Regions from separate parts of the Paenibacillus sp. FSL R10-2796 genome, predicted to be linked through region 1. Evidence: riboswitches for the same ligand, from Rfam matches in the RefSeq annotation. Region 1 holds a riboswitch; each other region holds the start of a gene.
The links. A riboswitch is a leader RNA that binds a small molecule or an ion and turns the genes downstream of it on or off. The one in region 1 is predicted to bind thiamine pyrophosphate.

Region 1 (4,215 bases):
AAGCTGTCACGTGAATCGATGGGTGCTATTCTCTATGATGTTTACCAAGTAAAGTTTGCTAATAAACCTAAGTACATGACTGATTATAACGGCACAGCAGTAGTGCCAGGAGATCCTGGCTATGATTCGAATTTGGAGCCAGGAGCTAGAGGTGCGATGTACTATCCTCTTGTATCCTGGACGCAGCTTGTTGATACAGCGGACATTTCTCCTTATTTAATTTCAAAAGTAAAAAGTGCATATGAATTAGGACTCTTTAGATCTGAAATGGGGATTGCCAGAGGCGAAATGGTCAATGGGACAGAACTAGAACCTAAAGCTATAGTGACCCGGGAGAAAGCGGCCAAAGCTCTGTACTTTATGTGGGTGCTGGAACATGAAGTGAATGCAGAAAATCATGTTTCTTCTCTAAAATAGTCAGGGTGAACAATTCAAGGCACAGCAGCGATGCTGTGTCTATTTGTATGCAGTGAATTCCTCTCCACTTACAGCAGTATATCTCTCACGGTTGTTTATATCTACTTTCATTGTGGTAAGTAAGATTCGTAAAGCGATTTAAGAAAATGACAAACCCAGCGTATAAACGTGCATAGTTGTGCCATCCTAAGACGATCAGTTAACTATCAATTTGCTTAACGAGAGGAGATAGGGAAGATGTCAGGCAACAATAAACAAGCTACAAAAACCTTACCCCCACAGGAGCAGCATCATCAGCCAGGGATTGAGAGTGAAATGACGCCGCTGCCCAAATACGAGCCGGCAAATTATAAAGCAGCAGGTAAACTGCAAGACAAGGCGGCGTTAATTACCGGTGGAGACAGCGGAATTGGGCGTGCAGTTGCTGTGCTTTTTGCTAAAGAAGGCGCTGATGTGGTCATTTCATATCTTAATGAACACTCAGATGCAGAGGAAACTAAACGTCAGGTCGAGCAGGAAGGCCGCAAATGTATCCTAATTCCAGGTGATATCGGTGACGAGAAATTCTGTAAGGATCTTATTAAACAGACGGTGGAGGGCTTAGGAAAGCTTGATATTCTCATCAATAACGCGGCAGAGCAACATCCGCAAGCTAAGATCGAGGATATTACTTCCGAGCAGCTTGAGCGTACTTTCCGTACGAATATATTTGCGATGTTCTATTTAACAAAAGCAGCTATGCCTCATTTAAAAGCAGGATCTACCATTATAAATACAACTTCAATTACCGCTTATCGCGGAAGCCCGCAGCTGCTGGACTATTCATCAACTAAAGGAGCTATTCTTAGCTTCACACGATCCTTGTCCACGAATCTGGCAGAGAAGGGCATACGGGTAAACGGTGTTGCACCAGGTCCAATCTGGACACCGCTGATTCCCTCTACCTTTGATGCAAAACAGGTTAGCGAGTTTGGAGGTACACAGCCTATGAAACGGCCTGGACAACCAGAAGAGCTGGCACCAGCCTATGTATATCTGGCCTCTGACGATTCCAGTTATGTGACTGGACAGGTTATTCATGTAAATGGTGGCGAGGTAGTAAACGGTTAGATCAGTACAGCTAATGTGAATAAATGGGTGTATTTCAATAAAAAAATATGTTACTATAAACCACGTTAGCATTTTAAAATTGTATATTTATGTCACTAGGGGTGCCGATTGGCTGAGACGGAATGGATTTCCGGACCCTTTGAACCTGATCTGGTTAAGACCAGCGTAGGGAAGTGGAGAACGAATTTCTGTTGTCGGGCTATTTGTAGTGCCGTCTATATACAGATTCTGACTGCCTTCCTTACGGGGGGCAGTTTTTTTGTTTTTTACTGACCTACAGGGAAGTGAGAGAGGAGATCGTGATGTTGCAAGCTGAGATCCATCTAATATCAGACGGCAAGCTACAGCTGAGACATTTTGTTGAACTAGCTGTCACGGTGCAGACATGGGTCGATTATATTCACCTGAGAGATAAGCAATGTCCTGCATGCGAACTGCTCGCTGCGGCACAGAAGCTGTTGGCTGCCGGTATGCCCGCTACCAAACTGATAATCAACGACCGGATCGATGTAGCCTTGGCAGCTGGTGCCGCGGGGGTTCAGTTGGCTTGGCACAGTCTGAGTCCGGTTACAGCCCGGCGAATTGCACCTCAGCTTCGGCTGGGGAGATCGGTTCATTCTCCGGAAGAAGCGGCGAATGCCTCAGAGCAGGGAGCTGATTATTGCTTGTTTGGTCATGTATTTCCCTCGGATAGCAAGTTAGGGCTGCCCGCACGTGGGTTAGAGCTGCTTGCAGAAACGGTGAAGACCAGCTCTATTCCTGTAATTGCGATTGGCGGAATTAGCCCCGCTAATGCGGCGCAGATCATCAGGAAAGGTGCGGCAGGAGTTGCTGTGATGTCCGGTATTTGCGGAGCGGATGATCCTTATGAGGCCGCCAAAGCTATTCATAAGGCGGTTCATTCATAGCCTGGAGGTAACAGCATGGGCGAAGGGGGTGATTCAGAATGAAGCTGTTGATTAACGGGAAATCCGCAGAGTGTTCTGGTGGTATTCAAACTATAGCTGATTTGATCAGTCTTCCTGAGTGGTCGGGTCGTTTGATGATCATTGAGCTGAATGGAGAATTTGTCAGTAAGGAGAATTATGAAAGTACTGCTCTGAGCGAGGATGATCGTTTGGAACTGGTGCACTTTGTTGGTGGGGGTTGAGATGGAGCGGTATAGAATTTTGAGAAATTTATAAGAACCAAAGGGAGGTAATTTCATGCATGACCCGTTACATATTGGCGGCATCGAATTAACCAGTAGATTATTTATCGGAACCGGAAAATATAGCCGGAATACGTTGATCCCCGAAGTGATCGCAAGCTCTGGTTCTCAGGTGATTACTGTAGCGCTTCGCCGAGTGGACCCGCAAGGTGGAGCAGAAAATATCATGAACCACATTCCCGGCCACATGACTCTTCTGCCTAATACCTCAGGAGCGCGTTCAGCGGAAGAGGCAGTCCGTATTGCAAGATTAGCAAGAGCTGCGGGACTGGGGAACTGGGTCAAGATCGAAGTGATCAATGATCAGAAATACCTGCTTCCAGATAATCTGGAGACCATACGAGCTACAGAGATTTTAGCAGCGGAGGGTTTTGTAGTACTGCCTTATATGAGTCCGGACCTTTCGGCTGCTTTACGTCTGAGAGATGCCGGTGCTGCTGCTGTGATGCCGCTTGGTGCGCCGATCGGAACGAATCGCGGCCTGCGCACCAAGGAGCTTGTGCGTATTCTTATTCAAGAAGTGAATTTGCCGATTATTGTAGACGCCGGAATTGGCAAGCCCTCGGAAGCGGCGGAAGCAATGGAGATGGGGGCCGCTGCTGTTCTGCTTAATACGGCTATTGCAACGGCACGTAATCCGCTCGTCATGGCGGAAGCGTTCCGCGAGGCGATATCCGCTGGCCGCAAAGCTTATTTGGCAGGACTCGGTCCTGTAGAAGAAGTTGCTTTTGCTTCGTCACCGTTGACTGGATTTTTGAACTGAATTTGATAGGTCACGAAAGGAGGGAAGATTAGCATGAGCTTTTTTGACACACTGGCCCGCTTGGAGCAGTATCCTTATGAGCAGCTGTGGAAGGAGTTCCGGGAGGATGACGTTAAGCGGGCGCTTGGAAAAGACAAGCTGAACGAAAATGATTTGCTGGCATTGCTCTCTCCGGCAGCAACGCCGCTGCTAGAGGAGATGGCGTTGGCTGCACAGCGACTGACCCGTGCACATTTTGGTTATTCGATGCAGCTGTTCACACCGATGTATCTTGCGGATTTTTGTGTGAATCATTGTACCTACTGCAGCTTCAGCTCCATTTATGATTTTCCGCGCAAAAAGCTGTCCTTGGAGGAGGTTCGCAGGGAGGCTGAGAAGATTGCAGCTACAGGTCTGCGGCATATCCTCATTTTGACTGGTGAATCGCGCCGGGAGAATCCTGTCTCATATATTAAGGATTGCGTAGATGTACTCAGGGAATTTTTTTCCTCTGTCAGTATTGAGATAAATCCTCTATCAACTGCAGAATATAAAGAGCTTCTTCAAGCAGGGGTGGATGGATTAACACTGTACCAAGAGGTGTACCACCAGGAGACTTACAGAAAGCTGCATGTTAAAGGGCCTAAAAGAAACTACCGGAATCGCCTGGATGCACCTGAACGCGGCTGTCAGGCAGGTTTTCGTTCTGTGAATATTGGTACGTTGCTCGGGATGT
Region 2 (4,215 bases), 3.1 Mb from region 1:
TGATCTAGCACATAAATATGGTCTTCAGGTTGTACTTGGTACTCCGACGGCGACGCCTCCAGCTTGGTTGACTGATAAGTATCCCGAAGTTTTAAATGTAACCTACGAAGGTGTTACACTTCAGCATGGCATGCGCCGTCATTATAATTACAGCAGTCCTAAATACCGGGAACTGTGTGCACGTATTGCAGAACAAATGGCTGAACATTACGGCAATCATCCGGGTGTAGTTGGCTGGCAAATTGATAATGAGCTCAACTGTGAGATCAGTGAATTTTATTCGGAGAGTGACCATAAGGCTTTCCGGGAATGGCTACAGCAGAAATATGTTACACTTGAGCATTTGAACGAGGCTTGGGGAGCTGTTTTTTGGAATCAAAGCTATAGTGACTGGTCTCAGGTCTATCTTCCACGTCCGACTCCAGTACCGAAGCAACCCAATCCTCATCAGGCATTGGATGAAAAACGGTTTATTTCGGACAATACAATTTCTTTTGCCAAAAACCAAGCGGATATCATCCGTAAACTTGCCCCTAAGCAGTGGGTAACCACGAACGGTCTGTTCGGGCATCTCGATAGCCATGAAATGACGGATGAACTGTTGGATTTCTTCAGCTATGATTCCTATCCTCAGTTCTCTACTATTTTTTATGACCCGAATGAGCGGAATCCGCTGAATGATAGAGGCTGGGGACTGTCGTTATCTGTTGTTCGTTCGATATCCCCGAATTTCTGTATTATGGAGCAGCAGTCGGGCCCGGGTGGCTGGGTGAACCGGATGGATATGCCTTCTCCAAAGCCGGGGCAGATGCGGTTATGGACTTATCAGTCGATCGCTCATGGAGCAGATATGGTGTTATATTTCCGCTGGCGGACAGCTACGATGGGCAATGAAATTTATTGGCATGGAATCAATGACTATCATAATCAGCCTAACCGAAGAGTGCGGGAAGCGGGGCAGATCGGTCAGGAGCTGGCAGCAGCAGGTCATGCGTTTGTCGGTACTCGTAATCAGGCTAACATTGCTATTGTTCGTGATTATGACAATGAGTGGGATGGAGAATACGATGTTTGGCATGGCCCGTTTATGTGGAAGAGCAATAAGGAGTGGTACAAGGCGCTTCAGCGGAAGCATATCCCGAATGACGTACTCTATTTACGCAAAAAAACAACGCTGGAGGAGCTTGCAAGGTACGACGTGCTTATCTATCCTCACCCAGCGATTATGACAGATGAGACAACAGCACTGCTGGATGAATATGTTCAGCAAGGCGGCAAACTGATCTTCGGCTGTAGAACTGGCTATAAGGATGAGCGCGGTCAATGTTATATGCGTCCTTTCCCAGGTGCTGCTAAGGATCTATGCGGGATCACAGTTGAAGAATTCACAATGGTTAAGGGCAGTCGTCAGCCAACAACAATTAGCTGGTCGGGCGTGACCGAAGTCGTTACAGGAGCAGATGACTTTAATGATATTCTCAAAATAGAGGAAGCTTCGGTTGAAGTGATGGCGGTTTACGCCTCTGATTATTATGCGGGAAAACCGGCGGTAACTAGAAATCGTCGCGGCAAGGGTGAGGTTTGGTATTACGGAGCCGTATTTAATGAACAGGCAGCGGCTGAGATCATAAATTTAATTGATCTACAATCGCCAGCAGATTGGCTGGAGCTCCCAGAAGAGGTAGAGCTGCAAGTCCGTACCGGAGCTTCTTCCAGTTATGCTTTTTTGCTTAATTATAGTGAGACTCCTGTCACGATCCATCTTCGTGAGACCAAAACAGATTTACTGAGCAGCACAACATTGTCGGGCGAGGTGCTTCTGGAAGGATTTGGGGTATTGGTGTTAAACTAACGTATACATTGATCTCACATTTGAGTAGATTTGGATAATTCTCTCTTTTCGGTTATACTTTGAAGTAGCAATTATATAGTCACGGGAGCTTGGTGGGACCAGGCTGAGAGGATAGTTATAACTATCGACCGTCAAACCTGATCTGGATAATGCCAGCGGAGGAAATGGAGCTTTATTTCTATTTGTCTACTCTAAGGCCGCATCTTATACAGATGTGGCCTTTTCTATGTGTGGGGAGTAGACCGTCTCCGCTTGATCAAATCACCTTATAGGAGGAATTGAGATGACAAGCGAATTGAACAACGATCCAATCAATCTATCAGCTTTTCCAGCAAGTCAAAAAGTGTATGTAAAGGGTTCACGGCCTGATATACAGGTGCCTATGCGGGAGATCTCACTTAGTCCAACTGCGGGCATAGACGGCGAAGAGGAGAATGCCCCAATTCATGTCTATGACACAAGCGGGGCTTACACGGATGCTAATATTCATACTGATATTCGTCAGGGGTTAGAGCCCAATCGTCTAAGCTGGATTGAGGAACGAGGGGATGCGGAAGCGTACGAAGGAAGAACCGTGAAGCCTGAAGATAACGGGAATGCAACGGGAAAAGCTGTGGCGGAAGTGTTTCCAGCGCTCCATAGAAAACCTTTGCGAGCGAAAAAGGGGCTTAATGTCTCTCAAATGCATTATGCACGCAAAGGGATTATTACTTCGGAAATGGAATACGTTGCGATTCGTGAGAATGTGGCACTGGAATTTGTAAGAGATGAAGTAGCCCGCGGCCGCGCCATCATCCCATCGAATATCAATCATCCAGAGAGTGAACCGATGATTATTGGACGCAATTTTTTAGTGAAGATCAATGCCAATATAGGAAATTCCGCAGTATCCTCATCCATAGAGGAAGAGGTAGAGAAGATGAGATGGGCCACCCGCTGGGGTGCAGATAATATAATGGATCTCTCCACAGGTAAAAACATCCATACGACACGCGAGTGGATCATCCGTAATTCTCCTGTTCCTATTGGCACGGTGCCTATCTATCAAGCGTTGGAAAAAGTGAATGGGAAAGCGGAAGATTTAACGTGGGAAGTGTACCGTGATACGCTCATTGAGCAAGCGGAGCAAGGGGTTGATTATTTTACCATTCATGCGGGGGTTCTGCTTCGTTATATCCCGTTGACGGCACAACGTATGACTGGCATTGTTTCAAGAGGTGGTTCCATTATGGCGGCATGGTGTCTTGCGCATCATCAAGAGAACTTTTTATATACACATTTTGAAGAGATATGTGAAATCATGAAGCTGTACGATGTTTCTTTTTCCCTAGGCGATGGATTACGTCCGGGTTCGATTGCTGATGCGAATGATGAAGCACAATTTGCCGAGTTAGAGACGTTAGGTGAATTAACAGCTATAGCTTGGAGTCATGATGTACAGGTGATGGTAGAGGGTCCAGGACATGTGCCGATGCACTTGATTAAAGAGAATATGGATAAGCAAATTGAAACCTGTAACGAAGCCCCTTTTTATACATTAGGTCCACTGACTACAGATATTGCGCCTGGTTATGATCATATTACCTCTGCTATAGGTGCAGCGATGATTGGTTGGTTCGGTACAGCAATGTTGTGTTACGTAACTCCGAAGGAGCATCTTGGCCTGCCTAATAAGGAAGATGTACGTGTAGGGGTCATTACTTATAAAATAGCGGCTCATGCCGCAGATTTGGCGAAAGGGCATAAAGGAGCACAAGACCGGGATAATGCTCTTTCGAAAGCCCGTTTTGAATTTCGTTGGCGTGATCAATTTCATTTATCGTTAGATCCTGAGCGAGCGCTAGAATATCATGATGAGACATTGCCTGCGGAAGGCGCTAAAACAGCTCATTTTTGTTCCATGTGCGGGCCGAAATTTTGCAGTATGAAGATCTCTCATAATATCCGTAATACGACGAGAATTGAATCAGGAATGCAAGAGAAGGCGCAAGAGTTTCTCCAAGGCGGGAGCCTCATTTATAGATAACTTTTTCTGCTAAAAAGAAATATCTAAAAGAAGTCGTCATTGGCGGCTTCTTCTTTTATACTTTGAATAGATAGGAGTTGATGAAATGGAAGCGATTCGTTCAGAGGAAGCCATTTTAGAGGATTTAAGTAATAGTTTCTATCATTTTTTTGGATTGAAAGTCCTTCATGCTACCCCAATAAAACGTGGCTGGTTAAATCTTAAATGGAAAATCATAACGGAATCAGGACCATTTCTACTTAAACAATACAACAAAAAAAGATATAAATTGTATAATCCAGAAGAACTGAGCTTCGCCTTTTCTCAACAGAAAAGATTGTATCTACAGGGACTCCCA
Region 3 (4,215 bases), 760 kb from region 1:
ATACATAAAAACGGGCGATTAGCTTCGGAATTACCCACGGTGAAAGACGTGCCAACGCGGTTAGGATCGCCAAAATCAATCCAAGCACAAAGGAAAGTAGAGCCAACGGAATGGTAAAAGCCACCCCGGCTTTAAGCAGGGGTAGCAGTGTATCTAAGAAAATTTGTATTTTGCGGTCATCCATTATTCAGACATCCTTTTTAGCTTCTAGGCTTAATTAGCCTTGCTAGCCTTGTATTATTTTGAAACGTCAGCTCCAAAGTATTTCTCGGAAATTTTCAAGTACGTTCCATCACTTTTCATCTCTTTAATCGCATCACTGACCGCATTCACCAGCTCATCATTGCCTTTCAGGAATACCGCAGCACTTTGTGAGCCTTCAGGAATCTCATCAACCACTTTAATTTTTGCATCTGGTTTTTGTTTTTTCAGATCCAGATAAGACAAGCCATCATTCACAGTTGCATCAATACGTCCCGAAGTCAGCAGATCCATCGCTTGATTGAAACCGTCCGTAGCTACGATTTCAGCACCGTTCTCACGAGCGATGTCGGATAAGTTACTGGTCAGGGATTGTCCGGCTTTTTTACCCTTTAGATCAGCAAAGGTCTTAATATCCTCATTGTTTTCGCTCACGATCAATACTGCCTTGGATACAATATAGGGTTCAGAGAAATCATATTTCACTTTGCGATCTTCGTTAATGGAAACTTCATTAAAAATGACATCAAACCGTTTCGCATCCATCCCAGCAAAAATACCATCCCACTGAGTTTCAAAAAATTCAGCTTCAACACCTAAACGTTTGGCTACTTCTTCGGCAATTTCCACGTCAAAACCCGTCAATTTCCCCGCAGTGTCATGATAAGTAAAAGGTGCATAAGTCCCTTCTGTACCTATCCGCAATTTGCCGCTGGCCTTCACAGCCTCCAAACTGTTTTGCGCTGAAGATGCTGCTCCACCATTCGTTCCAGCTGTTGGTTCAGCAGCCGTATTGGTATTCGAATTATTGCCGCAAGCCGCTACAAGGACCACGGTTAACGCCAATATAATAGTTAAACTCCATTTTTTCATTATTAAATCCCCTCTCTCTATCCGGTTTTTTTCCGGTAAATTGAATAGTACACTGCCATCACATGATCGTCAATACTTTTTTCCGATTATATACATCGGAATTGTAATATTAACTAGATTTCTACTTATATCTTACCCAATCTTGGATTAATCCTTCACTTCTTTCTCTCTTTACTTCTCAGAAAGATATGGTATATTTATAAACAAATTAATATGGACCTGTTATTTCACTAGGGGAGTCGGCCGACTGAGACGGAGCTTCAAGCTCCGGACCCTTGGAACCTGATCTGGATCATACCAGCGGAGGGAAGTGGAGCAGAATTTTCATCAAGCATGTTAAGTGTTATTATGCAGAATGAACTTTTTGACCCATTCATTTCCTCTGGAAATGGATGGGTCTTTATTTGTTTAGGCGCTCCACAAAAATATTAGGAGGTTAGATCATCACGACCATTTTATCTATTCAAGGCCTAACCTACTCTTTTCCGGAAACTGAACAACCCCCTGTATTCGCAAATCTATCCATGGATATCAGGCAAGGGGAATTCGTCTCCGTAGTAGGTGCTAGCGGATGCGGGAAAAGCACATTTTTCAAAACGGTTGCCGGTTTACTCGAACCTACTCATGGAAAAATAAAACTCCCTACGCTCCCCTCAACCGCTAGTCGTTTAGGTCAGATCGCTTATATGCCTCAGCAGGATTTATTGCTGCCTTGGAGAACAGTGCTCGATAACTGCCTTTTGCCCTGGGAGATCAAGCCCAGATTTAGTAAACAGAAAACGATCACTCAGATTCGGGAAATGTTGGCCCGCTTCGGCTTAACAGATGTAGAGAAGGCTTATCCCCATGAACTTTCGGGAGGTATGAAACAGCGAGTAGCATTTCTGCGCACCTTAGTGGCTGGAGGCGGAAGTGGTCTTATGCTGCTGGATGAGCCCTTTGGCGCTCTCGATGCCATGACCAAACGTGAGATACACCGTTGGCTGTTGGAGTTATGGGGTGAACTGAATCAGACGATTATGCTCATCACTCATGATCTGGAAGAAGCCCTATTGCTCAGTGACCGGATTTATTTATTATCTGGCGGTGCGCACAGCGAATTACAGGAGATCGTTGTCGATCTACCAAAACCAAGACATTATAAGATGAACTATGAACCCCGGTTTATAGCACTACGGGCAGAGTTGGAGCGAAGATTGCATGCAACCTATACCTTTTAAAAAACATCTAGACAACTATGGTCCCTTCCTTCTTCTGGTACTGCTCATTCTTGTAATCTGGGAGTCAGCTGTTCGCCTTCACTTGATTCCAGCCTTTATTCTCCCTGCACCTTCATCTATTGGCATCGCATTGATCGAGCACAGGCAATTATTATTTGGACAGCATTTATTGGCGACGTTACAGGAGATACTGGTGGGTTTTGTCCTTTCTGTGATTTTTGGTGTATTGCTGGGCATTGGAATGTTCCTGTTTCGCCCCGTAGAAAAGGCCATCTATCCCTTCCTTATCATTAGCCAGACGGTCCCATTAATTGCGCTATCCCCCATTTTTATTATGTGGTTCGGATATACGCTGTGGAGCAAAGTGGCTGTGGTGTTTTTGACGGCTTTTTTTCCAGTCGTAGTGAGTACATATGATGGACTTCGTACAAGTGGCCAGACTTACAAGGACTTATTATTAACATTTGGTGCAAACCGCTGGCAGCTGCTTGTCAAAACCCAAATTCCACTGGCATTGCCTGCTTTTTTCTCTGGCTTAAAGCTGTCCATAGTATACTGCGTCATCGGAGCTACTATCGGGGAATGGCTCGGCGGCAGTAAAGGACTCGGTTACTTCAGCCGCAGAATGGCCGGAAATATGCAGAGCGATGAAATGTTCGCGGCTGTATTTCTGCTGTCCGCGCTTGGTGTTGTGCTTTTTCTGGCGATAGCTTTACTCGAACAATTATTTTTAAAGAAAAGAGGATCTAACCAATGAATCATTTAAAATCACCACAACGAGGACTTATTTCTGTATTTCTAGTATGCACACTTTTGCTCTTAAGCAGCTGCGGGAAGGCAGACAAGCTAAATAACAACTCCCAAACCGGTTCCTCCAATTCCGAAAATAAACAGTCACACAAGCTGACGATTATGCTTGATTGGTATCCCAATGCCGTTCATTCCTTTCTATACGCTGCGCAACAGCAAGGTTTTTTCCAAGAGGAAGGTTTGGATGTCGAGATCAAAATGCCTGCGGACAGCAATGACGCCCTAAAGCTTGTAGCAGCAAATCAAATTGATCTAGCGCTCAGTTATCAGCCTCAGGTGCTTATGGCACGCGGAGAGAAAATCCCTGTACGTTCGATTGCAGCAATCGTGCGGCATCCACTGAATCATCTGATGGTTCCTCAAGCAGGCAGTATTCATAGTCCCAAAGAGCTCGTGGGAAAACAAATCGGCTATTCCTCCATTCCGCTCTATGAAGCGATGATTCGGACAATGATCCAGAGTGATGGAGGCGATCCTTCATCCGCCAAGCTGATTGATGTAGGTTTTGACCTTATCCCTGCGATCTCTACAGGACAAGTGGACGCAATAATGGGCGGATTCATCAACCATGAACAACTGATCCTTGAAAAAGAGGGACATCCGGTCACCTCGCTTAATCCAACGGATTACGGAGTACCTGACTATTATGAGCTTGTGCTGGTGGCCAGCGAACAAGGATTGCAAAATTCTGAAGCCTACTTTAAAAAATTTCTAAATGCCATAACAAAAGGACAGGAATTTGTGGAGCAGAATCCTGAACAAGCCCTGGATTTACTGATTGCACATGAAGATGCAACTTCACCGCTCGACAAGGAGATTGAGAAAAAAAGTCTTGAAATTCTACTGCCGCTGATGAATGCAGGCGATCAAACTTTTGGTTATCAAGACCCGACATCTTGGGAAAAGGTTCAGCAGTGGTTATCCACCAACGATCTTCTACCAGAAGATATTAAAGCACAGGAAGCTTTTATCAATCTGTAACGTTTAGTTGGTTATTCATACAAGCTTGAGGAGGAATTATGATGAGTTACTTAGCCAAAGTACGGGAATCCAACCCCTTGATCCACAACATCACTAATATTGTAGTAGCCAATTTCTCAGCCAACGGTCT
Region 4 (4,215 bases), 1.8 Mb from region 1:
GTGCTTTGCTACCTCTGTTTATGGGCTGGTCTATGGACCATTTAGAAGTGGCACAAACAGCCGGATTACTTGCCGCTTTTGCCGCCTTCTTGTTTCTGCTAAGCATTGCCGCATGGAGGTTCCAATCTATGCAAGCGGTGAAAGGAAAGAGTTCCCGTATTTAGAACAGTATCAACGTTATCCTTTTAGGGTAATGTGATCTATAAGCATATTCTGAGCACAAGGATGGACGATGAATGAATGAGTCTTCAACTGAGCCTTTGTTACATACTGCGCTCATGCAGTTTATATTTCCCTTTTCTATAAAAAAGGGCGATTCTAAGCAGCTTATCCAGCAATTACAGGACGACGGCTTCACACGTTTTTTTCTGGATAATAAAGAGCTTGAAGCTGCCTACTACGGAGATGGCTACTGTGTTTCCCATGAACGAATGGAGCGCACCTATTTACCGTTTGCTGCACATGTCCTTTTTCCACGCAGGAAGGATGCCGACTCGTTTCGCCGTTTTTCCAGAGTAAATAATCTCGACTGCATTCTGGAGATTCCGCAGCAATCTATATTTTTCAAAATTCTCTCGACGGATATATTCATATGTCCTTTTCAGCTTGGATTCGTGACGATACGTGTCCAGCTGGAGGGGGATTCAATTCCCTTTAGTATTGCCCTAGAATTCGCAGATCGTTTCCGTGCGCTAGAGAATACCTTCATACAGGATGATTACACTTATATTCATTGCGGGGAACAGACCTATGAGATGGTAGAGGATTTTGTCTTCCGAAATTTGGTGGATGGACTGGAGCCATATCTGGATCAATCGGATATCAATGGGGCTTATTTCGAGACCCTTCCTTTTTTCGTAGATGAAAGAATGCAGGTGCAAGCTTTTTACGGCTTTCAGAATGAAGAAAGCTCTGATGAGATTAGTGTAAATCTACGCTATCGCGCCTCACAGCTTGATGGAATTAATCTGAACGGAAAGCCCTATGCCAGTGCCAGCGATCCAGCGTATATTGCAAACTATTGTCATGAGCATTCCTATAATCGCTGGGGTCCAGACACATATTATATGATGAATGAGCAAACCTTTTGCTGCATGACCCGCGCTGAACAGGAGATTGCTGTTAGTCTAGCCAACCAGATGTACGGGCAATATTATTACGGATTTTTACTCAATATTTTCCACAAAATCGTTCTGCTAAAGCTCGCCAATATGCACTCCCGACTTCGGATTAATCATGATTATGAGGAAATAGACAATCTAATCTACTCCATCAATAAGTTCTCGGCTAAGTTCTACTTCTTGGAGTTGATTTCCCAGTCGCAGGGCCGGGAGATATTTCTTCAGCTGCGTAAAGTATACGGAAACGATGCTTTGTTCGAGGAAGTGAAAGAAACCTTAAATGACCTGTTTCAGTATCAGGATAAGTTTCAATCCAAGCGACGGGATAATCTGCTGATGATTCTCACTGTATTTACGGTAGTAAGCGGGATTTACGGCATGAATCAGGTCATTGACGATCTGGATGGAAAGATTCAATGGAGTAAAATGATTGGTTATTCTCCCTTTGAATTTCTTGCCCTCTTCGTGATCATGAGCGGGATTCTGATCAGCGTTGTCCTCACGCTAGGGGCGCTGGTTAGTGAGCTTAAACGGCGTCACCGCAAGAAATATAAAGATCTAGACTAGCAAAAAAGAAACTACTGGATTGGAAAAATTCAGGAGTGCACTACTAGACATTCCGAGTACAGCCGTCTATAATACACCGTATGCGAGAAATATAAGATATAAAGTATGGGTACAAAACTTATGCTTACTTATATTGCACATAGAAATACCCGTTAACTTCATAGAACCAGGGGTGCTGGAATTGGCCGGCTGAGATTGTATCCCACAAGATACTGACCCTTATACCTGATCTGGATAATGCCAGCGTAGGAATCGCCAATTGGTTCTGGTCCCTGTGACCTTAACTAACCTTGCGCCAAGCCAGCGTCCCGATCACTCGGGGCGCTTTTTTTGTAAGATCACTAAAAGATGTAGAAAAACGTACATACTACACTTTACGGTTCATGTTGTGAAGACGGGATTCTTGTAACCTTAAAGGAGAGAAGAAGACATGCACCTCAAAAAAGCACTTACGTTGTGCCTCACCTGTGTACTCATTCTTGCCATTGCCGGATGCGGCAGCAACAATGGGAATACAGCCGGAAACAAAGCAAATGCTACTGATCCAACTGCTGCGGCTGGGACGGATGCTCCAAAAGAGCTCACCAAAGTTAAAGTCGCACTCGACTGGACACCGAACACAAATCATACCGGTCTATACGTAGCTAAGGATCTTGGTTACTACGCTGAAGAAGGTCTGGACGTCGAGATCGTTCAGCCAGGCGCAGCGGGTTCTGATACTATGGTTACTTCTGGCGAAGCCGCATTTGGCATCAGCGCCCAAGAAGGATTAACACTAGCCCGTCTACAAGGCGTACCCCTTGTCTCGATAGCAGCTATTATTCAGCATAATACGTCGGGATTCGTTGCTCCAGTAGATCGCAATATTAAATCACCAAAGGATTTCGAAGGTAAAACCTACGGAGGCTGGGGCTCACCGGCGGAAGAAGCAGCCATGAAAGCTATCATGGATCCTGAAGGTGGCGATGTGAAAAAGGTGAAGCTGATCAGTATCGGTGAAGCTGATTATTTTACCGCCGTCAAACGTGACATTGATTTCGCCTGGATTTTCTACGCTTGGACTGGTGTTGAGGCTGAGTTGCGTGGCGAGCCATTGGATATGCTGTACTTAAAGGATTATGCGCCGCAGCTCGATTATTACACGCCTGTGCTGACGACGAGTGAGAAGCAAATTGCAGATCATCCTGATCTGGTGAAGGCCTTCATGAAAGCCACATCAAAAGGTTATCAATATGCCATAGATCATCCGGAAGAGGCTGCCGGTATGTTATCGAAGGCCGTTCCTGACCTGGACGCCGACCTTGTCCTAGCTAGCCAAAAATGGCTTAGCCCAAAATACAAGGACGATGCTGCCCGCTGGGGCGAGCAAAAAACCGAGGTCTGGCAGAATTATGGCGACTGGATGTACGATCTGAAGTTGCTGGATAAACCGCTGGATGCTGCTAGTGCATTCAGTAATGATTTTTTACCGGCGGAGTAGAGAGCGGACTTCAGAACCAAGAAGGTTGGACGTTACTTGAGGAAGGAGGAACGGAGCGTAGTGATGTGCTACGTGAGTACCGGACTTCCCAAGTTCGTTCAAGATTCGATGTCGAGTTTGCTTCCTGAGTTACTTCGTTATCAAAGTTGGCTTTTTGAACTTACCTTATAAAATGAGAGGATTGATTATTGTGGCTAACACCCTACTAAGCATTCAAGTAATTCCAAAAACTCCGAACAATGAGGATTCCATCCCATACGTAGATAAAGCGATTGAGGTCATTCAGAAATCCGGTGTTAAACATCAAGTGAATCCGCTGGAAACCACAATGGAAGGTGAGCTTAGCGAGCTGCTGGAGGTTGTGCGTCAGATGCAGGAGGCGTTGATCGAAGCAGGCAGTCCAAGCGTAATTTCGCAGATCAAAATCGCTCATAATCCTAACGGAATCAGCATGGATAAATTGACGGAGAAATATCGGCCGTGAGATCGACCTGGAAGCTAATATGGCCGCCCCTTGTGGCGGTCGTCTTCTTTTTAACCGTATGGCAGCTATCTGTATCTGTATTTCATATTGAATCCTGGATTCTGCCGAGTCCTGCTGATATTGCCCGTGAATCCACCAGTAACGCTTCTGGTCTTTGGGCACATACGATGGCTACGCTGCGGCTCACTTTAATTGGTTTTCCCATTGGTACGGGGGTAGGCCTGATCGTTGCTTTGCTTTTGCATCTTTTGCCTTGGGCTAGACGGGCTTTTTATCCACTTATTATTCTGAGTCAAAATGTTCCCTCCATCGCGCTCGGACCCCTGCTCATTATCTGGTTCGGCTTTGGTCTTTTGCCCAAAATCGTGCTGATTACACTAGTATGTTTCTTCCCGGTAGCTGTCGCTGCGATGGGCGGTCTGGCCCAAAGTGATCAGGTCATGATGAATTATATGAAAATGGCTGGCGCAAGCAAGTGGCAAATCTTCACCAAGCTGGAGCTGCCCTCTTCTATCCCGGCACTATTTTCCGGCGTAAAAATATCTGCTACTTATGCGGTTATG

Region 2: another riboswitch for thiamine pyrophosphate. It lies ahead of thiC (phosphomethylpyrimidine synthase ThiC); the one in region 1 lies ahead of NST58_RS10360 (thiamine phosphate synthase).
Region 3: another riboswitch for thiamine pyrophosphate. It lies ahead of NST58_RS13990 (ABC transporter ATP-binding protein); the one in region 1 lies ahead of NST58_RS10360 (thiamine phosphate synthase).
Region 4: another riboswitch for thiamine pyrophosphate. It lies ahead of NST58_RS02585 (ABC transporter substrate-binding protein); the one in region 1 lies ahead of NST58_RS10360 (thiamine phosphate synthase).

The regions. Positions count from the first base shown of each region.
Region 1 covers NZ_CP150178.1:2,331,958-2,336,172, forward strand. The annotation lists gene NST58_RS10350 (GDSL-type esterase/lipase family protein) at 1-417, shown strand, start outside; gene NST58_RS10355 (SDR family oxidoreductase) at 655-1,527, shown strand; TPP riboswitch at 1,615-1,716, shown strand; gene NST58_RS10360 (thiamine phosphate synthase) at 1,830-2,435, shown strand; gene thiS (sulfur carrier protein ThiS) at 2,474-2,677, shown strand; gene NST58_RS10370 (thiazole synthase) at 2,733-3,500, shown strand; gene thiH (2-iminoacetate synthase ThiH) at 3,534-4,215, shown strand, end outside.
Region 2 covers NZ_CP150178.1:6,504,644-6,508,858, reverse strand. The annotation lists gene NST58_RS28985 (beta-galactosidase) at 1-1,852, shown strand, start outside; TPP riboswitch at 1,924-2,033, shown strand; gene thiC (phosphomethylpyrimidine synthase ThiC) at 2,136-3,878, shown strand; gene NST58_RS28975 (phosphotransferase) at 3,964-4,215, shown strand, end outside.
Region 3 covers NZ_CP150178.1:3,088,873-3,093,087, reverse strand. The annotation lists gene NST58_RS14000 (amino acid ABC transporter permease) at 1-184, opposite strand, end outside; gene NST58_RS13995 (amino acid ABC transporter substrate-binding protein) at 238-1,074, opposite strand; TPP riboswitch at 1,297-1,400, shown strand; gene NST58_RS13990 (ABC transporter ATP-binding protein) at 1,599-2,294, shown strand; gene NST58_RS13985 (ABC transporter permease) at 2,275-3,051, shown strand; gene NST58_RS13980 (ABC transporter substrate-binding protein) at 3,048-4,085, shown strand; gene thiM (hydroxyethylthiazole kinase) at 4,127-4,215, shown strand, end outside.
Region 4 covers NZ_CP150178.1:539,946-544,160, reverse strand. The annotation lists gene NST58_RS02595 (MFS transporter) at 1-164, shown strand, start outside; gene NST58_RS02590 (hypothetical protein) at 237-1,688, shown strand; TPP riboswitch at 1,847-1,957, shown strand; gene NST58_RS02585 (ABC transporter substrate-binding protein) at 2,119-3,168, shown strand; gene NST58_RS02580 (MTH1187 family thiamine-binding protein) at 3,359-3,652, shown strand; gene NST58_RS02575 (ABC transporter permease) at 3,649-4,215, shown strand, end outside.